3 regions of the Marinomonas sp. CT5 genome follow, and region 2 is predicted to be linked to each of the others. Evidence: predicted binding sites of a transcription regulator. Region 2 holds the regulator's gene; each other region holds the start of a gene.
What was found. The regulator PhoB, encoded in region 2, activates phosphate uptake and scavenging genes when phosphate is short. The targets are predictions, from matches to a motif close to TGTCATANNNNTGTCANA.

Region 1: a site for PhoB is predicted at 4,797-4,814, ahead of C0J08_RS19930 (bifunctional 2',3'-cyclic-nucleotide 2'-phosphodiesterase/3'-nucleotidase). Genes of this name have one in related genera too.
Region 3: a site for PhoB is predicted at 3,979-3,996, ahead of C0J08_RS15610 (PhoX family protein). Genes of this name have one in related genera too.

What each region holds. Positions count from the first base shown of each region.
Region 1 covers NZ_CP025572.1:4,186,878-4,195,181, reverse strand. The annotation lists gene C0J08_RS19955 (ABC transporter ATP-binding protein) at 1-609, opposite strand, end outside; gene C0J08_RS19950 (ROK family transcriptional regulator) at 796-1,923, shown strand; gene mltA (murein transglycosylase A) at 1,977-3,056, opposite strand; gene C0J08_RS19940 (DNA-J related domain-containing protein) at 3,310-3,888, opposite strand; gene C0J08_RS19935 (zinc metallopeptidase) at 3,999-4,676, shown strand; gene C0J08_RS19930 (bifunctional 2',3'-cyclic-nucleotide 2'-phosphodiesterase/3'-nucleotidase) at 4,904-6,838, shown strand; gene C0J08_RS19925 (hypothetical protein) at 6,920-7,795, opposite strand; gene betA (choline dehydrogenase) at 7,989-8,304, opposite strand, start outside.
Region 2 covers NZ_CP025572.1:4,611,598-4,619,901, reverse strand. The annotation lists gene C0J08_RS21945 (peptide ABC transporter substrate-binding protein) at 1-1,067, opposite strand, end outside; gene cysZ (sulfate transporter CysZ) at 1,393-2,172, shown strand; gene C0J08_RS21935 (response regulator) at 2,172-3,017, shown strand; gene phoR (phosphate regulon sensor histidine kinase PhoR) at 3,128-4,498, opposite strand; gene phoB (phosphate regulon transcriptional regulator PhoB) at 4,495-5,190, opposite strand; gene ubiA (4-hydroxybenzoate octaprenyltransferase) at 5,276-6,130, opposite strand; gene C0J08_RS21915 (chorismate--pyruvate lyase family protein) at 6,127-6,687, opposite strand; gene C0J08_RS21910 (HDOD domain-containing protein) at 6,694-7,962, opposite strand; gene C0J08_RS21905 (amino acid ABC transporter ATP-binding protein) at 8,058-8,304, opposite strand, start outside.
Region 3 covers NZ_CP025572.1:3,250,904-3,259,207, reverse strand. The annotation lists gene hflK (protease modulator HflK) at 1-30, opposite strand, end outside; gene C0J08_RS15635 (hypothetical protein) at 503-808, shown strand; gene C0J08_RS15630 (hypothetical protein) at 826-1,203, shown strand; gene C0J08_RS15625 (hypothetical protein) at 1,207-1,617, shown strand; gene C0J08_RS15620 (ABC-F family ATPase) at 1,787-3,370, shown strand; gene C0J08_RS15615 (MmcQ/YjbR family DNA-binding protein) at 3,514-3,900, shown strand; gene C0J08_RS15610 (PhoX family protein) at 4,126-6,024, shown strand; gene C0J08_RS15605 (putative bifunctional diguanylate cyclase/phosphodiesterase) at 6,392-8,304, shown strand, end outside.

The DNA of each region.
Region 1 (8,304 bases), 420 kb from region 2:
TAAATCAGACATGGCTAATGCTTCAGCTTGATCGTGGGTGACATAAATGGCAGTGAAATTTTGTTTTTTCTGTAACTGGCGTATTTCGAAGCGAACAGAATCGCGTAATTTTGCATCAAGATTTGAAAGTGGTTCATCAAACAAAATGACTCCAGGCTGAATAGCAAGCGCTCTTCCAAGTGCGACGCGCTGTTGTTGTCCGCCTGATAATTCTGTGGGTAATTTATCCAGTTGTGACGTCAGAGATACTTGCTCTGCCACTTCATTAAGAAGCACTTTTTGTTCGTCTTTTGGTAGGTTTTTTTGTTTAGGACCAAATAAGAGATTATTTGCTATGCTCAGGTGTGGGAACAAAGCATAAGATTGGAAACACATGGCCGTGTCTCTTTTCTCTGGAGGTAGGTTGTGAACTTCTTTGTCACCAATAACGATGCTACCTGAGGTAGGAGAGGTAAACCCTGCAATGGTTTTTAACAGCGTTGTTTTACCACATCCAGATGGTCCAAGTAGGGTGACAAATGAACCACTTTCAATGTTTAGAGATACATTATGTAATGCTTCAAAATCTCCAAATCTCACTTTAATCGAGTCAATAAGTACGCGAGTCATGACTTTCTTTCTCTTTATAATTATGGGTATTCGTTCTGCATTGATTAAATTTCCAATACAACATTAATACACTTATAGAGTATTAATATAACAATAATATTACACTTTATGTTTAATATTTGTTTTTTTATCTGAGAGTGGGTAAATTAACGCGGAGAAAAAATAGAGAAAGGCCGGAATATTTGAATGATTAATGATGCAATGGAATCTACGAAAATAACGGCTAATGAGCGCATGATTTTAGATATAGTGAGGCGCTCAAAAGGCCTTGCTCGCTCGGCCATTACAAGACAAACTAATTTGACCCAGCAATCGGTACATCGAATTGTTGATCGTTTGTTGGAGCTCGAATATTTGCAATTGGGAGATTCTGTCGTCCAGGGACGCGGTCAACCAAGTCGAGTGGTGAACCTAGCCCCTAATGCTTTTTTTAGCCTAGGTGTGTCATTAAATACCGATGTTATGTTGGTGTGCTTGGTGAATTTTAATGGCGAAATACTGGTGCAAGAAAATATCCCTTTTGCGCCAGTTAATCGTCGGGAAACACAAATATGGTTAAGCGCATTAGTCGTCAAATGGCAACAAGAGTACCCTTTTATTGAAGGACGTATTATTGGTTTGGGCTTTGCGATGACTGGGTATTTTGTTAAACAAAAAGGACATATACGTCCCCCAGACCCATTGTTAGATTGGGCTGAGATTGACCTAGAGCATGAGCTGAGCCACTTACTTAATATGCCTGTGATTCTGTTAAATAATGCAACGACTGGTGCGATTGGAGAGGCTTTCCATGGCGCGGGTTTGAAATATCAGACGTTTGGCTATTTGTCATTTGATTTTGGTTTTGGCGGAGGTATCGTTATTGATGGAGAACCTTTCTTTGGGGCTTTTGGCAACGCAGGAGAGATAGGTCGTATCTACACGTCGGACGAAATACCAAAACGTCCTGCTTTGGCTATCTTGTTAGAAATGCTTGCGAGTCGTGGTGTTCATGTCCCATCAGTTGCTAGACTGAATGATGAATTTGATTCCAATTGGCCCGTATTGGCTGAATGGATTCAACTGACTACGCCCCATTTGTTACGCGCTATTAATGCTCTTCGAAGTGTTATTGATCCTAGTGCTATCGTTCTAGGAGGACAAATCCCTAAGCCATTAGCACGTATGTTATTGGCGGCTTTAGAACAACAAGGGGTGAAATCGCCACAAGATATTTCGGTTTGGCCAAAGATGATAGTCAGTGAATTGGAAGACGATTCAGCTGTATTAGGTGCAGCACTACAGCCGTTGAGGAATATGTTTTTTCGCAAATAATGTAATGCCTATAGTGCATAGGCATTACATAGTGTTTTTGTTTCAAAAAGAGCTTATTGCGCAATAAGTGCTTTCGGCGTTGGGTTTTGTGGCAGTAGTAACCACACTTTTCCAAAATGCTTGAGCTGACCTGCATGGAAGTGCGCTTCTTCGCCAATGCCCTGATACCAATCAATATGGCCTGGCCCCTTAATGGCACCGCCTTTATCTTGGGCAAGCAAGAGACGAAACTCATGACCAATTAAGTTGCCATAAGAGTCTAATTTCGGAACTTGAGCGAGCAAAATTGAGCCAAGTGGAATGACATTAGGGTCAACCGCAGCAGAATAAAGTGGCGTTAATGGGACATTGGCTGCACCCACTGGGCTTTGTGGGCCTTCACTAAAAAATAAGTAACTTGGGTTGGTGGATAAAATTTCACGGTTACGATCTGGGTGATCACTCAGCCATTGACGAATACTTTGAGCGGAAATATGGGCGCGATCAATTTCACCTCTCTCGATCAATTCCTTTCCTAGACTGCGATAAGCGTGTCCGTTTACTCCACCCCAAGACAACAGCTTGCGCTCACCATCTTCGTATTCGACTACGCCAGAGCCTTGTACGTGCAAGAAAAAGTTTTCCACCAAACTGGACGTGTAAGCAATTTCTAATCCTTGTCCTGCTAAGGCGTTTTCAAAATCAATTTCCTCCCGAGAAGGATAGGTGCCATCGGCATTCGGGTGAGCGGGTTTTCGATAGAGCGGGTAACGGTAGACTTCGTCAGGTAGGTGTCGAACAGGTATAACAGGTACGTAATATCCGGTAATTTGTACGTTGCCTCTTTGATCTTGTCCGGCCAATTGATGGGCGATCAGTTGCGGCTGTTGCGCGGGATTTTGTAGCCAATTATTGATTTCTTGAGCAACGAGTTTCAGATCGGCCACACTGGTTTGCGTGTTTTCAAGTACGAAATCTTTATCACCAATTCGGTTTAAATACTTTATTTGCTGCTGTAATCCGCTCTGGAAACTTTCATCTGGTAGAGGTAAACCGGGCGGCAGACTTTCTTTTAAATATAGGGTATCACGCTTCAAAGCCGTGATGTCTCGGCCATTGTTTTCGAAGTCATTGGAACTGTCTATCTCGTTCATACTACAGCTACTTAATAGCGTAAAAGAGATCAGGCAGACTGGGCGAATTAGGAAACGGCGATGTGTTTTGGACGGTAAAAAGTGTCGTATCAAAGAAGAAAAAGTCATAAGCCCTATGTCTATAAAATGAATCGGTAAAATACTAAATGGTCGAGTTTGGACCATAAATAAAGAGCGAGGTTCATCTTGAGTTTTTATAGAAATGAAAGCAACGATAGAGTAATAGTTTTACACTTTGACAATATCAAAGCGATTAGAACATCAAGTATTCATAGGCTTCTCTGAGGCCAATGAAGACTTCTTGGTCACCACCTCTGTCTGGGTGATGTTTTTGAGCCAGTTTTCGGTATTGCTGCTTGATGATGGCTTTTGTTGGGTTAGTGTTATCAATTTGCAGGGTTTTGAGTGCCGAATCACGGTTGCCCGATAGGCTGATGCCTTTGTAAAAACTATTAAGAAGGCGGGATACTTCATCTGCATCGGTTTTTTCGTATTCTTCCCAGTCCAGATAGTAGGCCGCTAACTTGGCATCGACACTATCGTTTAAACTGGTGCTCTCTGACATACTAAATTGTGTGGTACTAAGAAGGTGAATACGCGTAGCGCTGATGTTTAGCAGCAAATTATCTTCTTGCCAAAGGCTGCTTTGTAATTGGTACAAAGCGTTCATAATAAGAAAGTGCTGACGAAATAGCTGTAAGTTTGGATCCTCTGCAAGCTGGCTAAATTCCGGCAGTTGGCTTTTTAGCTCTTTTAGTATGTCAAACTCACTCATACCATTTGGGTGGTTTTTTAGGATCGCGAGAATGGGGCCAACTAAAGGATTTTTCATATCTAGCTCGTATACTTGAGGCATATGTTTACAGTGTATGTGATGAACCTAAAAAGGGTCAAAGTTGAGCTGTATATTTTTGTTAACTTGGATAGTAGAAAGACAACGTTATGTTATGGATTGCTGGTATCGTCATTGCCTTGTTATTGCTGGTTGGGCCGAATGTATGGGTAAAGTTTACCCTTAAACGTTACGCCATAGAGCGTAAAGACTTGCCGGGAACGGGGGGCGAACTGGCGACTCATTTAGTAAAACGCTTTGAGCTAACAGAGGTAAAAGTAGAGCAAACCCAAGAAGGTAATGATCATTTTGACTTCGGCCAACATGCGGTGCGTCTGAGTCCGAGTGTTCTCAATGGACGATCGTTAACGGCGGTTGCTGTGGCCGCCCATGAAGTAGGGCACGCCATTGCGCACGAGAAGAAACAAAAGATTTCTCATTTAAGTTCCCGTTATTTGCCCTTGGCACATTTTGCTCGTCGAATTACCGCGGGTTTATTACTTGGTTGGCCAGCCTTGAGCCTGCTGCTGCATATTCCCTACGCCGTGCCTTTGCATGCCTTAGTGGTTGGTCTATCTGGTTTGTTAGCTGTTATTGTGCAATTGGCGATACTGCCAGAAGAATGGGACGCTAGCTTTAACAAAGCGCTCCCTATCCTGCGAGAAGGTAACTACATCCCACAGGAAGACCTACCCAAAGTGAAGAAAATCCTCACCGCCTGCGCCATGACCTATGTCGCGGCTGCGCTCATCAAAGTCTTGTTTGTTTGGCGCTGGTTTAAACGTTAGTTTTTTCAATTGTAAGGTCGGATTTAAAGGGGTCAGACCTCTTTAAAATAAGACTATCGTTGGTTTTCACACTTATTTTGATGTTTAAGGGATCTGACCCCTTTATGGACTTTCAAGATCTGTCATAAAAAAGGCATGAACTTAGCATAAAATCGTCTTACTATTGAAAGCTGACTTTTTGGTTAGTGTTTAGATTTAGCAGATGTTTGTATGAATGGAGTATTTGCATGACGTTTTTTGTTCCTAAGGGTGCGTCGATTTTCGCCTCTTCTTTGTTGTTTGCAGCGATGGCGCAGGCTTCTACTATTGACTTGCGAGTCATGGAAACCACGGATATCCACATGAATTTGGTGGATTACGATTACTACGGCGATAAGCAAAGCGATGCGGTGGGTTTATCCCGTGTGGCGACTTTGATTAAAGCCGCCCGTGGCGAAGTAACGAACTCTGTGTTGGTGGATAACGGTGACTTATTACAGGGCACGCCATTGGGCGATTATGTTGCCAAAGGTCGAGTGTTGCGTTTTGGTGAGACACACCCAGCGTTTAAAGCGATGAACTTGTTGGATTACGATGTGGGTAATATCGGTAATCACGAGTTTAACTATGGCTTAGACTTTTTAATGAAAAGTTTAAGTGGCGCGAATTTCCCATACATTAACTCGAATGTGTATGTGGACGATGGCGACAATGATGCGTCAAACGATCAGCCGTACTTCCAGCCTTACATTATTAAAGACAAAGTGTTTGTCGATTCTGACGGCAAACAACAAACGGTCAAAATCGGTTACATTGGTTTTGTACCGCCACAAATTATGACTTGGGATAAAGACAATTTAACCCATAAAGTCATTGCCAAAGACATTATCGAAAGTGCTAATAAATACGTGCCTGAAATGAAAGCCAAAGGCGCGGATGTGATTATTGCGATTCCACACAGTGGCATGATGAATTCGCCTTATTTGAAAGGCGAAGAAAACGCGTCTTACCATCTTGCAAAAGTAGAGGGTATCGATGCGATTCTATTTGGTCATTCTCATCGAATTTTCCCGGGTGATAAAGAATTAGATGCTTTTGAAGGAGTTGATGGCGAAAAGGGCACTGTCTTTGGTAAGCCTGCTACTATGCCTGGGTTCTGGGGATCTCATCTAGGGGTTGTTGATCTGACACTGGAGCCAGATGGTGATGGTTGGAAGGTCGCTGATGGTAAAGCCGAAGTACGTGCCATTGCTCGTCGTGAAGGCCGTAAGACTATTCCGTTAGTTGAAGCGGATGCTGCCGTAAATAAGGCCGTTGAAACCGAGCATGAAGGCACATTGGCTTATATGCGCCGCAAAGTGGGTGAGTCTACCTCTGATATCAATAGCTTCTTTGCTTTGGTTCAAGATGATCCTTCGATCCAGATCGTCAACAATGCGCAAATGTGGTACGTAGAAAATATTGTTCGTGGTACGTCTTATGAAGGTTTGCCAATATTGTCAGCGGCAGCCCCATTTAAAGCCGGTGGTCGTGGTGGCCCAGAGTATTACACAGATGTGCCAAAAGGCGATATCGCCCTGAAAAACGTCAGTGATTTGTACATTTACCCTAACGATTTAAAAGTGGTGAAATTGACAGGTGCGCAAGTGGTTGAATGGTTAGAAGCGGCGGCTGGGCAGTTTAACCAGATTGACCCTAACTCGACTGAGCCACAAAACTTGGTGAATGGATCTTTCCCAACTTATAACTTTGATGTGATCGATGGCATTTCTTATCGAATTGATGTGACACAGCCTGCTCGTTATAACGGGGAAGGGGAAGTAATCAATAAAGATGCCCATCGTATTACTAAGGCCATGTTTAACGGTGAGCCATTAAGAGCTAAAGACGAGTTTCTCGTGGCGACCAATAACTACCGAGCTGGCGGCGGCGGTCACTTCCCAAATCTGAATGGCGAAACGATCGTGATTGATGCTCCAGATAAAAACCGTGATGTGGTGGCAAACTATCTGCTTAGCCAGCAAACCATTAATCCAGCGGCGGATGGCAACTGGACATTCACTGGGTTTGGTAAAGCAAAAGTCTTGTTTACAAGCTCGCCAAAAGCCAAAGAGGCAGCGAGTAACAACATGCATTACCAATCTTTGGATGATAAAGGTTTTGCTGTCTTTGAATTGAAATAGCCATTCTTGAAATAGAATGAAGCCTCCAAACGAAAACGCCTGCTAGGATTTAGCAGGCGTTTTTTAGTGTTTTTTCTAAATCTAGATATTTCGCATGTAGTATTCTTCTTCAAGTGAATCGGTGTATTCTTCCATTTTTTGATTTTCGATATTTCTTTCAATCTCTATTGCGCAGTCTGCACAGGCATAATTAAAGTTGTAACCATATGAGTTATGTAGGTGAGCTAAACCCTCTGTAAAATCGATTTCAAAATGCTGGTGGATAGGAACCATATCGTGACTAAAATAGTAGTTATTGCAGTTTTCGCATTCTTGGAGTTTTTCTGAGAATGTGCAAGCGTAACAGCTATCAAAACCATCATGAATAACAAAAGTTTCTGACAAGCAGTTCGGACAATACAAAACTCCTTCTTCTGGGACTTCTTGCTCTTTAATTCTTTGGAGAGCATTTTTTACTAGAGCTTCTCTAGATTGTTCTATCTCAATAAGCTTTTCATGTGCTTCACTGGGAAGTATATCTTCAATTTGACGGTTAAAGTGAACCCTTTGTATTTTAATAAAGAGCAGGAGGACTTTTAGAAATTGTGCTTGTGCATGATCAATCGAAAGCTCAAAGTCAGAGTGAGTAATATTATTTCTTAACTTTATAGCAGAGTTCATTCCATCTATTTCATGTTTGGTTAAAACTATATTACCTATATTAGGGTCTACTAATCTTTGAATAGCTTTTGTAATACTGACTGTATTTTTAGGTGCGTCGATATTTTCATAGATTAAGACAGGATGGATGTTTTTTAGCATGACTTTAAGAGTTAGCTCTAAGGATTGAACTAAGCTCAAGATAGCAAATTGCCAGTGACGTACATCGTTTTCTGCACCAATCGCCTTCTCGATTGCTTCAATAAAAAATGAGTGACTATTCTCGAAAAGGTCTAATTTAATTGACTTAGTGTTCATCAGAAATCTCATGAAATAAACATGTAGCATTAGAGTAGTACCAATAATAGTGCCATTTCTAACTTTTTAGCGAATTAAGTTTCTATAAAGCTGTATATCTTTTGCTCATGATAAAACAGTTTTGCAGTTCGTCCCATGTGAAATACAAAAAAGGCCTCCGAAGAGGCCTTTAAAAGAATGGTAAGGTTTACGATTACCGCTGTTTCGTTTCAAATTCTGGATGAATCCAAACAGGTGCGTTTAGGCTCGGCAAGGCTGGTTTACCCAGTATCATGTCAGCGGCTTTTTCCGCCACCATGATGGTCGGTGCATTCAAATTACCGTTGGTTATGGTCGGGAAGATAGACGAATCCACCACCCGTAGATTGTGCAAACCGCGCACTTGGCACTGTTCGTTCAACACGGCCATGGGGTCCTTATCGTCGCCCATCTTACAAGTACAAGATGGATGATAGGCGCTTTCTACATTTTCTTTTACCCATTGGTCGATCTCTGCATCGCTCTGGATA
Region 2 (8,304 bases):
GTCGCATATTCAGGTGTGGCCGGAGAGAAGTCGTTTACGACTTCAGGTGTGAATGAGTAAGCCGGAATCTCACCCGTGCCTGTGACGAATTTGGTGATCACGTCACGATCGATAGCGTAAGACAAGGCTTTACGAACACGCACGTCATCGTATGGCGCTTTGGTTAAATTGTATTGATAGTAATAAGTACCTAGTTTCGGTGTTACCACAACTTCATCTGGGATGTCGCGCATTAGCTGCTTGTAATGGTCATTCGGAAGTTCATAGCTAAGGTCCATTTGACCCGCTTGGAAACGTTTCAACTCGGCGTTAGGAGATTCAATCGGTAGGTAAGTTACCTTATTGATGATGGTTTTTGCATCATTCCAGTAATGCTTGTTACGTGTGAAGACCATTTTTTCGTTGACGACCCATTCGTCCATTTTGTAAGCACCGTTAGACACCATATGCTCAGGTTTGGTCCAATCATCGCCCCATTTCTCAACTACTTTTTTCGGCACTGGGAACATAGTTTGGTGAGATGTCATTTTCACAAAGTAAGGTACTGGGCGCTCCAGTGATACTTGGAAGGTATGGTCGTCTAGTGCTTTAACGCCGAGGGTGGAAGGGTCCGCTTCACCGGCAATAATTTTGGAGGCATTAGTAATCGCAGGAATTTCCATGAACCAAGCGTATGGAGACGCCAATTTAGGATCAACTGCACGAGTGAAAGCGTAAACAAAGTCTTCAGCAGTTACTGGGTCGCCATTAGACCATTTCGCATCTTTACGCAGGTGGAAAGTGTATTGTGTGTTATCTGCGTTTACATCGTAGCTTTCTGCTACACCAGGAATCTGGTTGCCGTCACCATCTTGGTTATACAAACCTTCAAAAAGATCTTTTGAACGAATAGACGCTGGTGTGCCTTCCATTTTTTGAGGGTCCATTGTAGATGGCTCTGAACCACCGCCACGAACGAGTTCTTGTTTAGCGGCGAGTTCTACGCCAGCTGGTACTTCTGCCGCTTGGGCTTGTAGAGCGAAAAGAGAAGTGGCCATGATGGCACTGGCGAGTAATGTCTTTTTCATTTTGATTATGTCCCTTGTTAGTTAGCTTTTATGTGCAATTTTTATAGTCAGACGCTTACCAGCACTGGTTTGTATTCGTCTTAAGGTTTCATAGTTCACCAATTTACAAAAGGTCACAATCGAAATTGCGTATCAGGTCATGCGTCTAATAAATGTAAGCTTTATAAAAGAGCTGTGGAAATGGCTTTGTGGCTAACGAGAAGGCTTGAAAAGTCTATTGATTTCGTTTGTGAACTTTCAATTTGAAAGGCTTTGTGGAGCCGTGAAAGTCGTCATGATATTCTGTGTCCCTTCGATAAACTTGATAGAAAGGTAATATGGCATCGTGATAACACACCCATTTAAAGCGGCGGGGGCTTTTTTAAAAGCGTTTCCGTTAGTTTTTTCAAAAGACTTAAGGCTGTTTATATTGGCCCCTTTGTTGGCTAATTTTGTTTTGGTTGGCTTATTGTATATGGTTGCCTTTAGTTATTTTCAGACCTTGATAGACTCTGCTATGGGGTATTTACCTGAGTGGCTTTCCTTTCTTAATTGGCTGTTTTATTTGATTTTTGGCGCCGTAATTAGCGTGCTCTTGTTTTATAGCTTTTCGGTTGGGGTTAATATTCTCGCTGCGCCTTTCATGGCATTTCTAGCAGAAAAAGTAGAGGAAAAAGAAACGGGCAGAGTGTTTGATGAAAAGCTGACAACGGGTGTTGTTATGACGATTATTATTCGTAGTTTACAGAGAGAACTGCAAAAAATAGTGTACTTTGTCCCGCGCTTTATTCTGCTGTTGTTATTGTCTTTTATTCCTATTGTTAATGTGATCGCACCAGTCTTGTTATTATTGTTTTCAGCTTGGATGTTGGCGCTGCAATATATGGATTATGCCTTTGATAATAATAAGGTTAAGTTCCATGATATGAGGCTGGCATTGCGAGCTAAGCCTTTGTTATGTTGGACTTTTGGTGGAATTGTCATGGTGTGTCTGACGATTCCTTTCTTTAATTTATTCGTTATGCCAATTGCTGTAGTCGCTGCTACATTATTGTGGATTTCGGTTTTTAGATCGCAACATGGTGACTTTTCTGCCTTGTTAGATCGCACAGATGGAACCTTGTGATGTCGTTAAAAATATTGGTCGTGGATGATGCTTCTTTTACACGTGATTTGATTCGCCGTACATTGCGTAAGCAGTTCCCAGCGGTGGAAATAGAAGACGCAGTGAATGGCCGAAAAGCCCAGCAAATGCTAAATAAAACGCAATTTGATATGGTGCTTTGTGATTGGGAAATGCCTGAAATGACAGGTGTTGAACTGCTTAAGTGGTGTCGAGAGCAGCCCAAGTATAAGAAAGAAGATGTGCCATTTGTGATGATCACCAGCCGTGGTGATAAAAGCCATGTTGTTGAAGCGGTAAAATCTGGTGTCACAGATTACCTTGGTAAACCCTTTTCCAGTGAACAGCTGATTGGTAAGGTTATATCTGCCGCAAAAAAACATAACCTTGAAAGGAAATTGGCTTCGAAAAAGCCTCGTGAATCCAGTGGGCCTGGTGGTGTTAGCTCGGCATCTTTAGGTGTATTAATGGGAGAAGGTAAAAACACTCCAGTAAAAGCCACCAAGTTTACCAATCTTGATACGCCGCCTGTTGTGTCCGTAAAGGACGTAAAAATCCCGACTATGGTGCGTTTCGAAGGTAAACAGTTTCGTTGTATGGTTATTCAGTTTAGCAAAGCTGAAGTGATGATGTTGATCAAAAGTGATGATGTTGTGCCGCAAGTATTGGGGCAGGCCGTATTGGATCTAGAACATAAAGGAGCGATGAATCGTTTGAACTATTATGTCCAATCCGTGGCTACCACGGAGAAAAAGCACAATTCGGCTTTTTTGACAGTAGGCTTAAGTTTGATCGATCAAGATAGTGAAAAGGAAACCTTTATTAGCCAATTGTTTGAGAGCCTATAAAGCGCTGAAATATTACAATGTGAGCGTTTTGCATAAACATAAAAAAAGGAAGCCAGATCATTCAGGCTTCCTTTTTTTATGTTTTGTTCCTTACGCACTATTTTCGTTACTTATTCATCAGAAGTATTGCTGGCGCTTTGCTCTTCTTCCACGTTATCTTGAGCGGGAGAAGGAAGTAGGGCTGTTATTGTATCATTTCGAGTACGATTAGCTGGGAAGTGGCAAGAGAAAGTACTGCCAAAGCCTGGTTGACTGCGTATCTGTAGTTTGGCGTCATGGTGCAGTAATACGTGTTTCACGATTGCTAACCCAAGACCTGTGCCACCGGTTTTAGAGCCTCTCCCCTTATCCACTCTGAAAAAGCGTTCTGTGAGTCGAGGAATGTATCTTGGGTCGATACCAAGTCCGTTGTCTTTCACTGAAAAAACGCCATTAAACTCACTTGATTCCCATTTGAGGGTGATTTCTCCGCCGTCAGGTGAGTATTTGATGGCATTAACAATAAGATTTGAGAAGGCACTGTAGAGTTCTTTATAAGAGCCGTACAAGCGGGATTCGTTGGGAATAATGATGGAAAGCTGGTGTTTTTCCGTCAAAATCGGTGCGGTTGTATTGGTAATAGCTTGAATAAGATCCGCAACATTATGCCATTGGTTTTCTTCACGTTTGTCATTACTCTCTAAGCGTGACAAAAGTAAAAGATCTTCGATGAGTTGTTCCATCCGCTCGGACTGCTCAGACATATTGATGATGCCTTTTTGCATGCTTTTCGGCAGACTGTCTTTGAACATATCTAGGGTTTCTAGGTAGCCTTTGATCACCGTCAATGGTGTTTTTAATTCATGAGAAGCATTAGCGACAAAGTCTTTACGCATTTGTTCGAGAAGGTGTAAACGAGTCACGTCGCGGACAAAGATTAAGTGATCATTTTTATCGTATAACGTGGTTTGTATTTCCAAGTATACGCCTTCTTTTGCTGGTGATTTGATAACCAAAGGTTCGCCAAAACGTTTTTGGCTGAAGTAGCGAAAGAAGTCAGGGTTTCGAACAATATTCGTAATTATTTGACCGCGATCAACGGGACGCATGAGTCCAAGAAAGTGAGCCGCAGAGTTGTTCCACCATTCGAGGTTACCTTGATTATCCGCCATAATGACGCCTTCTTTTAAGGCGGTGGTAGAACTTTCTATTCGCGTTAATGCTTGGCGCATACGGCGTTTTGATTTGCGTTGCTTCTTCTGCAAACGGTATACAGCATCAAATACTTCTCCCCAAATACCACTGGTTTCCGGTGGCGCCGCTTTACCTGAGTGGCGAAGCCAATTATGGAACTGATACAGCTGATAAAGTTGCCAATACAAAGTTCCTAAAACGTATAACAGGATAACACCTAATAACTGACCAATAATCAAGCCAATGACAACACAGGCGGCAAGACCTGCGAGCCAAGTGATGATGGTGTTTCGCCAAACTGTTTTCATACAGACCTTTTTGCTGAGAAGCGGTAGCCAGTTCCTCGAACCGTTTGTATCAAGAAATCATGGGAGTTACCGATGGCTTTACGTAAACGGCGGATATGAACGTCTACTGTACGCTCTTCAACATAGACGTTTCCACCCCAAACTTGATCTAAAAGCTGTGCTCTAGAATAAGCTCGTTCTTGATGAGTCATTAGGAATTTTAATAGGCGGTATTCAGTTGGCCCCATGTCTAAAGGGCGAGTGCCTATGGTGACACGTTGGCTAATTGGGTCAAGCACTAACCCTTCCACTTCAATGGGCTCGTCAACACCTTGAGGGGTTGCTCTGCGCAGCACCGCTTTGAGTCTGGCGACTAGCTCGCGAGGTGAAAACGGCTTGGTTATATAATCGTCCGCACCGACTTCTAAGCCTTGTATTTTATTGTCTTCTTCACTTTTTGCGGTCAGCATAATCACTGGGATTTCAGCCGTTGTGGTGTCTTTTTTTAGTCGACGAGTTAATTCAATGCCACTGCCGCCAGGCATCATCCAGTCGACAAGAATCAAGTCTGGACGGTGATCCACAATGATTTCATGGCCTTGCTGAATATTTTCTGCTTCCAAATACTCATAGCCAGCCATTTCTAATGCAATGGCGATCATTTCGCGTATGGAAGACTCATCATCAATAATTAATACTTTTTTACCGGTCACAGGATTTATCCTCATCTCAGGAACGGCTTTTATTAAAGCGACCTTATGTGACAATTCAGTTACATTGTCACAACTTTGCCATATATTACATAAAATAGCTTGTTACGAGCCCGATAAACACACAGTAGCCGATGCGATTGTTATCTAAGAAAGCATGGAAACAGGGCAAGCGTTCACGACCTTTGGCTTTATTAAACTGCAGATAAAATAGTCCTGCCGCGATGATGAGGGAGATAAAATAGGGCCAGTGTAATTCTGCTAGTAGGCCGATCCAAGTGAGTAAAGATAACGTTAGTCCCTGAAGGCAAACAATGACCAATAAATCGTATTGGCCAAATAAAATAGCGGTGGATTTGATACCGACTTTTAAGTCGTCAGGTCGATCAGTCATCGCATAGTAGGTGTCGTAAGCGATGGTCCAAAAGCAATTTGCAACGAACAACATCCATAATTCTGGATTCGCCAAATCTCCACCTTGTGCGCTGTAAGCCATGGGAATGGCCCATGAAAAGGCCAACCCTAAGAAAAGTTGAGGTAGGTGGGTATAACGCTTCATAAATGGGTACAGTGCAGCTAACCCTAAACCAACGACGGACAGCAAGATAGTACGCATATCTGTCAACAGTACTAAGATGAAGCTAAGTAATACCAAACCACCAAATAACACCAAGGCTTCTTTTTCTGATACTCGGCCAGATGGCAAAGGACGATTTTTAGTACGTTCTACAAAGCCATCGACCTTACGGTCGGCATAATCATTGATGACGCATCCTGCGGAGCGCATGCTAAAGACCCCTAGGATAAAGATGACTACTAAATTCCACTTAGGCATACCATCAGCAGCAAGCCAAAGCGCCCATAGTGTTGGCCACATTAGTAAAAATGAGCCGATAGGGCGGTTGAATCGGGTTAATTCTGCGTAGTCTTTAAGTTTGTTCATAACAATCCAAACGGTGATTTAAGTTGGTTTATCTCATCAAAGAAAGCTTCATTGACCAATATTCCAGCCCCAAATTGGTGAAAAATAGAGCGTCTTGCCCATACTGGATTTTGCTGGTTTGGAAACATGCCTTTTGGTAGCAAAGTGACCTCAATGTCACTTCGAACCAGCGCCCGATGTTGGAATAAATAGCCACCCAATGATTTGTCTCTTAGGTGTTTCACTTGACGCCAATGTCCCTTTAAAGATTTGGCCGGGATGATAGATCGAGCGTAAATAACAGCTTTATTATTCACTTTGAGTAAGACGGTTCGAATTCGTGCTGCCTCTCTTGAGCGCAACTTTAGGCGTTTTCTTTCTCTCGCTGTAGGCGTTCCCCATGTATCTTCCAGAACTTCTACTGTTAATTTACCAAGGCTTTGTAGTTTGGCTGTCAAAGAGTCTTGGGTAACCAACCAAGGCCATAAATTTGGAGGCACTTTGACCTTGCTAATTTGATGTATTGGTGACCATCGATAGTCAAATTGTTGTGCGGCAGAGGGGTTCATTAACGTCATAGTAAATTAGATATTTACCTTATTAATCAAGGCGACCATTTTATGTAACTCAGACGATTTTTGATAAATTGTGTCTCTGCATGCTTCAGCATTTTCTAGTGTTAATCCAAGTTCAAGTAACACTGAAGGCTCAATGCCGTCGTTATTGCGCAACTGATGAGAGACATACAGTAGCTTCGCTAAAACAGCATGTTCGCCATAATAATGGGGCTTTTTACTGTAACGGATTGCTGTCCAAATATTGTCTGGCAAACTCCAATAACGCAATAACCATGAGCCTAGTTGCTCTTTGGTAAAATGCAAAATCTGCATTTCGATCACTTCCGAAGGCAAATGGGCGTTAGCTTCTTGGTAGCGAGACAAGATCGAAAAATGGGGAGGCATGATGGTGCTAATGGCCAGGTAGCCAAAGTTGTGTAGTAGTCCGGCCAAATAAGCGTGGCCAAGCTTAGGGCGGTTTGGGGCAGGCATGGCTTTGACCAGCGCTTCCATTAATACGGCATTGGAAACAGAGGCCAGCCAGAAATCTTCATAATGCCTAGGACCATTGTCTGGGGCTTGAAAGGCATTTCCCATAGAAAGACCAAGTGCTAGGTTCATCACCATATCGAAGCCTAAAACACGAATAATTGCATCTTCAACAGAGTCTATCGTGCCTGGAGCGCCGTAGTAAGGAGAGGAGGCCCAACTGATTACCTGAGCCGCTAGGCTTGGATCAAGCGCAATCACTTCACATAGTTCATCAGTTCCCGCAGATTTATTGGTAGAAAGGCGAATAATGCGATGGGAGGTCGCTGGCAAAGGGGGGATTTCTAATGTTTCTTCTAGGCGCTGCTTAAGCCGAATGGATTGAAATCGCCCTAAGGCTTGAAGGATTTGTTCTTCATCATTTTCGTGATTGTCTACAGGGCGTTGTATTAACTGTGTATTGATGGAAATATTTTCGAATCGATTTAATGGCCCAGAAAACATCTCGGCCAACTCTGTCGACGTAATATCACGATACATTTCATCATTTTTGGTTCGAATGGAAAATGTTGTCTCTTTTAACATGCTCGCTTCTAGGATAGTGGCCACACTGTTGGGTTTGATAAGTGGGTCACCTAAACTTTGAAAATTGCTGACAGGCTCAAAACGGCGCTTAGTGATCTTGGAGACGGCAGAGATATCAAGCATATTTCTTTCAGGAAAAATAACCTGCAAACGGCCAGTATGGTCAGCTAGATGTACCACGCGTAATCTTTGGCTTGGTTGAAGGTCTGTGGAAGGTTCCATACATTTTCCTGTTAAAAAGACGAACGTAAAAAAGCCCCAATACGGGGCTTTGTCAATATAACAGATTTTAAGTATCAATTCTGAATAGTAATGAATTAGTGATTCAAAATCTGACTTAGGAACATCTGAGTACGGTCGTGTTGAGGGTTTTCGAAGAATTCGTGAGGCTCGTTAGATTCAACGATTTCACCGGCATCCATGAACACAACGCGGTCTGCTACTGTTTTAGCAAAGCCCATTTCGTGTGTTACACATACCATGGTCATGCCTTCTTCGGCCAACTGAACCATTACGTCCAACACTTCTTTGATCATTTCAGGATCAAGTGCTGACGTTGGCTCA
Region 3 (8,304 bases), 1.4 Mb from region 2:
TGCAGAACCAGTTTCTAGGTCAACTCTCATTCCGTCTCCGAATAGAATATGTGTTGGCAGGTTGTCGTCAGATGTGTTTGGTTGGAATGTTAGTGTATAACAAAATACTTTAACTATATCCTATAGTAAGCAATCGCTTATCCTTTTAGACATTTTTTTACTTATTTTTATGGTAAAGGTAAAGAAGTTGCATGAATTCTCCATTGGCCTTTTCTTGATTTATTTATTCTATGTTACCGAATGAAGCGAATTTTTAAATAATAACCAGAAAATAAGCAAAGAAAGCGTGTTTTCCTGTAGGTATTTGACCAATATAAATTTACCACGTAGTGTAAATAGCGAAGTTTAAGAATGTTTTCTTGTTGGTTTTTTAATTTTTTAACGATAAACCTGACGAGAAATTTTTATTACTTTTTCTATAGTATTTAACAATGTATTCAGTTTTTTGTCGCTACATTGGCGTTGAAAAGTTAATTCTAGTTCTAAAAAGGAGAATCAAGATATGGCTACAACAACCAAAAGCACGACCCAATCAAAAGCACATGAAAAAGTAGACAGCGCTGCACAAGCGGCCCATAAGGGCGTTGATAGCGCCGCTGAGATGAAAGAAAAGAGTCAAGAGCGCATAGAAGAAGTGGCTCATCAAATTAGCGAACAAGCTCACAAAATTGCTGATACAGCTAAAGTTCAATCTGAAAAAGTGTCTACGGCTGTTGGCGAGTACGCGAAAGAAAATCCAGTTAAAACTATCGGTATTGCGTTCTTAGCTGGTGCCTTGGCAGCTAGTTTCCTTTGCAAGCGTAAATAAGCGAAGGAACGTTCTAAATGGAAACACCACCGCGCACGGATTCAGAACAAGATAAATCTGATATAGATGATGTCATTGATACTCATAAGAGTTGGCTGAAAAGTGTATTAGGGTTGGGAGCATTAGAGGCTAAACTGTGGGTTGCATCCAGTGCTCAGCTTCTTGCCCTAATGTGCGGTGTGATTTTCCTGCTTCTTACTACTTGGTTATTATTAATAGCCAGTATCGCCGCTGTAGCATGGAGTTACGGCTTCTCTCTCGTTGGTATCCTATTCACTGCAACCATTGCGACTTTTCTTAGTTCTTTTGTACTGCTTTATTTGGTTAAAAAGACCTTAAAAAGCATGAATTTTGCTCGCACATTAGATGCCGTTATACCTACGGATGAGGATTAGCCAATGTTTGGTATTAAACGCATGCACCAACAACGTGACCGTTTGTATCGAAAAACACAGCGTTTAGAAAAACAAGCCAAAGCGTCACGTGAGCGGGCGATTGACCATGCTCTTGAGAAAGCAACCAGTCCAGAAGGATTGATTGCCAGTTTCGTTCTCGGTGCATCAACGCAGCTAGATATCACTCGAAAGGCTAGAAAAAATATCCTCAATGGCGCGACCAAAGAGGTAATGAGTTTTTTGATATCTCAACTCAGTGCTTACTGGAATGCTGGCATGCAAAATCAGAGCGAGCCTGAGCAGCCCAAAGATCCGCAAACACCTTCCGATACTAATGAAGACGTGCCTGAAAGTGGCGTGGTAAAAACCGATCAAGACATTGATGATGTGTTTCCGAGCAAAGAAAATTCCTAACATTTTGCTTTTATCCAAGATTTCTTGAAACGCTTTATCAAAAAAACACCTTATTCCTCGACTTTGTCACCGTAAATCACTATATTCGCCCACCTTTATGTTTATATTTTGTACGCTCAAATGGCGGCAAATTTGAACGGTTTTCTATTTTCTTTTTCAGGACTCTCTTTTGATTTCCACGGCTAATATCACCATGCAATTTGGCGCAACGCCATTATTTGAAAACATCTCAGCGAAGTTTGGTAACGGTAATCGTTATGGCTTAATTGGCGCCAACGGTTGTGGTAAATCCACTTTGATGAAAATCCTCAGTGGTGCATTAGTGCCAACGTCAGGCAACGTTTCTATTACACCGGGTGAGAAAGTCGGTACCCTCAGTCAGGACCAATTTGCCTTTGAAGAATACTCTGTTGTCGATGCGGTTATTATGGGGGATGTTGCTCTTTGGAAGGTAAAACAAGAGCGTGATGCCATTTACGCTAAACCAGAGATGAGTGAAGAAGACGGCATGCGTGCCGGTGAACTGGAAGCCGAATTTGCTGAAATGGATGGTTACAGTGCAGAAAGTCGTGCTGGTGATATTCTTTTGGAAGCCGGCATTGCGGAAGAGTTTCATTTTGGCCTGATGAGTCAAGTGGCTCCCGGCTGGAAGCTTCGTGTATTACTTGCTCAGGCACTTTTTGCTAATCCAGATATTTTGCTATTGGACGAACCAACTAACAACTTGGATATCCATACGATCAACTGGCTGGCTGGTGTTTTGAATCAACGCAAATGCACCATGATTATTATTTCCCATGACCGTCACTTCTTGAATTCGGTATGTACTCACATGGCCGACATCGACTTTGGTGAATTGCGTATTTATCCAGGGAACTATGAGTATTTCATGGAAGCCTCGTCTTTGATTCGTGAGCAGCTATTAACCGAGAACGCGAAGAAAAGCGCCGAAATGGACGACCTTCAGGCGTTTGTTAATCGCTTTTCGGCTAATGCCTCGAAAGCAAAGCAAGCCAGTTCTAGGGCGAAGAAATTAGAAAAAATTGAGCTGGCAGAAGTTAAGCAATCTAGCCGAATGACACCGTCGTTGACCTTTAAGCAAGATAAGAAGCTCCATCGTCATGCGTTGATTCTAGAGGATCTTGGTCATGGCTATGATGAATTATTATTTACTGGCGGCGACATGATTCTAGAGGCTGGCTCAAGGCTGGCGATCATTGGTGAGAACGGTGCGGGTAAAACGACGTTCTTACGCTGCTTAATGAAAGAGTTAGATGCCAAACAGGGTGAAGTAAAATGGGCTGAAAATGCCGTAATAGGTTATTGCCCGCAAGACAGTACGGAAGATTTTGACTGCGATTTAACCTTGTTTGACTGGATGTCTCAATGGCGAACAGCCAAACATGATGACCTAAAAGTGCGTGCTATGTTAGGCCGCTTGTTATTCACGGCCGATGACTTTAATAAAAAAGTACGAGTTTGCTCCGGTGGTGAAAAGAACCGTCTGTTGTTTGGTAAGTTGATGATGATGGATCTCAATGTTTTGGTGATGGACGAGCCAACAAACCATATGGATATGGAAGCGATTGAAGCGTTAAACAATGCGTTGCTCGACTTCGATGGAACACTCATCTTTGTTAGCCATGACAGGGCATTTGTATCGTCTTTAGCAAATCGAGTGATCGAGATAAAAGAGCAAAAAGTGGTTGATTTTCAAGGCACTTATGATGAGTACCTTGCTCACCAAGGTTAATGCTTAAAAGCGTGATAAAACGAAAGCCGCTTACTGGATTTGTTCAGTTAGCGGCTTTTTTATTGATGTGTGAAAGTAAAAACGACTTGCGATGATCCCGTGTCTTTATCAAGATAAGGACGTTCACAGCATGTTTTAGAGGAGTGGTTTTTTTGGATATTAAAACGTTGAAGCTCTACTTGCTTTCTAAGCCGGAGGCAGAGGAATGTTACCCCTTTGATAATGAAACAGCAGTATTCAAAGTACAGGGGAAAATGTTTGCTTTGCTGTCACGAAAACAAGGCCAGCAGTTACTTAATCTTAAGTGTCAGCCTGATCACGCTATTGAGTTACGCGATATATTTAAAGAGATTTTCCCCGCTTATCATATGAATAAGCGTCATTGGAACTCTATTATTTTGGATGGTGATTTACCCGATGGTGAAATTGAAAGATTAGTCGATCATTCCTATGGTTTGGTAGTGAAAGGACTAAAGAAATCCATTCGAGAAGGTTTAGAAGTTCGCTATGCTGGAGAAATCTATAAATAATAAAGCTGCCTTTGATCATATATATTTCTGCTTCTCATCTTATTGTTTTCTAGCCTGCAAATAAGTTCGTCGTTTCACTGTCATTTCTACGTAATGTTTTATCAGTAAATTTAATTCAAGATTCCTTTTGCAGGGCGGGAATTTCACTTAAAAAATCTGATTAAACCAGTTGTTAAAGGTCAACTAACTAAGCAACTGATATTTTATAGAAATAGGGGCAGTGTTATGAATAGTAAGACGAGTATGAAGTTAAGTTTTGATGAATTAGATGAATTGGTACGTCCAGCACCTGAAGCTGTAGAGTTCGAAGAAGTGGCAAATAAAATGGTTTCTCGTCGCGGCTTCTTAGGTGGTGGTGTGGCGGTTGGCGCGGGTGCCTTTGTAATGGGCTCAACGACATTAGCGGCAAGTAAAGCGTTAGCCGCAGAAACAAATGAATCACGTCTTGCGTTTAGCATGGTGAAAGCCAACACCTTAGACACGGTCACGGTTCCAGAGGGATACAAGTGGGAAGTGGTTGCTTCTTGGGGAGACCCTTTATTCAGCAATGCTCCTGCATTTAATGGTAAGACAGGTGGCACAGGAGCTTCTCAAGAATTAGCTTTTGGTGATCACAACGATGGTATGGCCTTCTTTAACAAAGATGGCAAACAAATTATGGCCATCAACAATGAATACACGAATGGCGATACTCTTCATGCCAATCGCTCTGATGGCATGCCTGCTAATGCGGATGATGTGCGTAAAAACAAAGCGGCTCATGGTGTCTCTATTGTCGAAGTGGATCAACGTGGTGGGAAATGGGGCATTGTTCAAGACTCCCCATACAACCGTCGTATTACTGCTGATACTGAAATGGATATTACAGGGCCTGCACGTGGTCACAAGTGGATGCAGACCTCAGAAGACCCTAAAGGTTTGGTAGCTAAAGGAACGTGGAATAACTGTGGTAACGGTCAGACCCCTTGGGGTACTTATTTGACCTGTGAAGAAAACTTCAATGGATACTTCACCGCCAGTAAAGACTACAAAATGCCTGATGCTTACAAGCGTTATGGCGTGAGCACAGAAGGTCGTTATAACTGGGCATTAGCCGATGATCGCTTTAATTTGGATAAAGAGCCTAATGAACCAAATCGCTTTGGTTATATCGTGGAAATTGATCCACTCGATCCAACATCTCGCCCGAAAAAACGTACTGCTTTAGGTCGTTTCAAGCATGAAAACGCTGAACTTACCATTGCGGCAAATGGTCATGTTGTGGTTTACCTTGGGGATGATGAACGTGGCGAGTTCTTATACCGCTTTGTGTCTAAACACAAATATCTAGCGGGTGGCAATAATCGTGATCTACTCGAAGAAGGCACTCTATATGTGGCTAAATTCCATGATAATAATCGTGGTGAGTGGGTTGCATTGACCCCAAAATCGACAGGTATGACGGAAGCTGAAATTGCCATTCATACTCGTATGGCCGCTTCTAAAGTCGGTGCGACAACCATGGATCGTCCTGAATGGGTTGCTGCACACCCACATAAAGCTGAAGTTTACTGCTCATTGACCAACAACAAAAACCGTGGCGTTAAGCCAAATGCTGGCGGCGATGAAACCCCAGCTAAGGGACCGAATCCTCGCGTGAAAAACAACTTCGGGCAAATTGTACGCTGGGCTCCAATGGATGCAGATCATACCCATAAAGAGTTTAAATGGGATCTGTTTGTGTTGGCGGGTAATCCAGCTGTGTATGATGACGCGAATGCAGGTTCTAAGAACATTAACCAAGACAACATGTTTAACTCACCAGATGGTTTGAAGTTTGATTCGAAAGGTTTGTTGTGGATTCAAACGGATGGTAACTATTCGAATGAAAAAGGCTTCCAAGGGCAAGGTAATAACCAGATGCTAGTAGGAGACCCTGAAACCGGTGAAATTCGTCGTTTTCTTGTTGGACCAAAAGAATCTGAAATTACTGGTTCAGCATGGAATGCTGAGCGCACCACCATGTTTATTAGCATTCAACATCCAGGGGAGAAGGGGAATTCTCACTGGCCTGATGGTGGACAGTCTGTGCCACGTTCGAGTGTGATCGCTATTTCTCGAGAAGATGGTGCGGTTATAGGCTAAGGTCGTTATAAGTACATCTTTGAAGCCTGTGAGAAAACGTCATAAAGGTCATAGAACTTGAAGACGGCGTCATAGAGCAATATTGTTTTTATTATAAAGCCAGTATGATTTTTATACTGGCTTTTTTCATTTTTAAATGGCTAGCTTTCACTTTCTTTTGACGTGTTTAATAGCATGATATAGATCACTAATTGCATAAATTTTTTTTATACTTTCTTGTTTAACTGATAAGAAAGTGCCAATCTTGGAGGTTGGCAGATCGAACAAAGTTGGTGTTATGTCAGATTGCCTTACGGGATATCAATTAGCTAGTATGGAAGCTATTGCTGTTATGCAGCTTGAATCATAGAAGTTTAAGTGAGTAAAAATGGGTGTTGTGTTATCTAAATCACTATTTACTAAACAAGCTATTTTAACGTTAGTGCTTGCGGTAGTTTTAAGTTTAGTCAGTAGTGGGATTCAGTTTATTGAAGGGGTAAAATCCCAGAAAGTAGAAATAAACCAAGATTTCGACGTATTGCTTTCAGCATTAGAAGAGCCAATGTCTGAAGCCATTTTTAGGTTAGATACCACCTTTGCTCAACAACAAATCGACAGCTTACTTTTCAATCCTGCTATTTTTCATATCGAGGTTCGTGATGACTCTGGTGGGATATTTGTCGAGGCAACCGCATCTAAACGTAATTATTTTGTATCTTCTTCATTAGCTAATTATTTTTTATCAGATTTACAGAATTATAATCGTGAGTTAAGGTTAAAAACACCTGAATTTCATGCCGGACATTTGTCTATATTGCCTGAAAAGCGTTATCTACTTGAGAAGATATTGAACGAACATCTTTCTAACTTGATATATAATTTATTCAAAGATGTATTGTTAGCTTCTTTAATATCATTAGTTTTTTACTTTCTAGTTACTTATCCTCTAAAACGTTTAACCCAATCTTTAGCGACAGCCAACCACAAAGAAGCGCTGCCGTTGTCAAAATCGTTTTATCGGCAGCATAGAGCAGATGAACTTGGTAATTTGCATTCTACTTTTTCTCAATTATGGGACAAATTGAACATCGCCCTTAATAATTTAGAGCGCAGTAATAGTCATACTAAAGCTATGATTGAGCACGCTGCTGATGGCATTATTCTATTAGATGAAAATAATAGAATAATTTTAGTTAACACCGCTGCTGAGTCTATGTTGAAGAAAAAAAGTACTGATCTTCAATCTCAATCATTAGATGTGCTACATGCACCGTCTTCTTGGCTCGGCTTCTCGGCTATCTTAAATACACTTGAATTGAACTCTCCGACGACTGTAGAAACTTTTTTTCGGATACAGGGCATTGAATTACCGGTAGAAATTCGATTGGCACGATATAAAGTGCTGGATCAAGTCGAAACTTTACTTTTGATTCGTGATATATCCGAGCGCAGAGAAGCCGAGGAGCATATTCATCGTTTAGCTTATTATGACTCTGTTACACGGTTGCCTAATAGGCAATATCTGGCGGATAAGCTTGATAGTGCTTTAAAAAGTAAATTGAAAAGCCATGAACGGAGTTATTCTGCTGTTGTCTTTATGGATCTCGATCGATTTAAAACTCTTAATGATTCATTGGGGCACAATGTTGGCGATCAATTACTTTGTAGCGTGGCTGTTCAACTTTCTTCTTTGGTAGAAGAGAATATTGTCTTTGCCAGAATGGGGGGGGATGAATTTGCATTTTTATTAACTCATTTAGGTGACAATAGAGCACAGGTTGAAAAAGCCGTGTTTGGCTTTGCTGATAGTGTTATGTATGCCTGCCAGCAAGTCAAAACAGTGGGTCATCATGAAATTCATACCACGGCAAGCTTAGGTGGAACGATTTTCTATGGCGAGGAAGGATCAGCCGAAGTTGTTTTGAAGCAAGCAGACACCGCCCTGTATCGTGCAAAAGAGTCTGGTAGAAATACATTCGCTTTGTATAAACCAGAGATGCAAGCTGTCTCTGATGCTCGACTAGAAATGGAAAAAGCACTTCACCATGCCACAGAATTTAAGCTATTTGAGCTTTATTATCAGCCTCAAACCAATGATAAGAATGAACTAATTGGCGCTGAGGCGCTGATTCGTTGGAAAGATAAAGAAAAAGGTTTTATCTCTCCAGCAGAGTTTATTCCGATTGCCGAAGAAATTGGACTCATTGTTGAAATTGGTCATTGGGTATTAAATGAAGCCTTGTCTCAAGTGGCGACTTGGTTAAAAGAAGATAAGTGGCAGATGTCTTGGCGAATATCTAT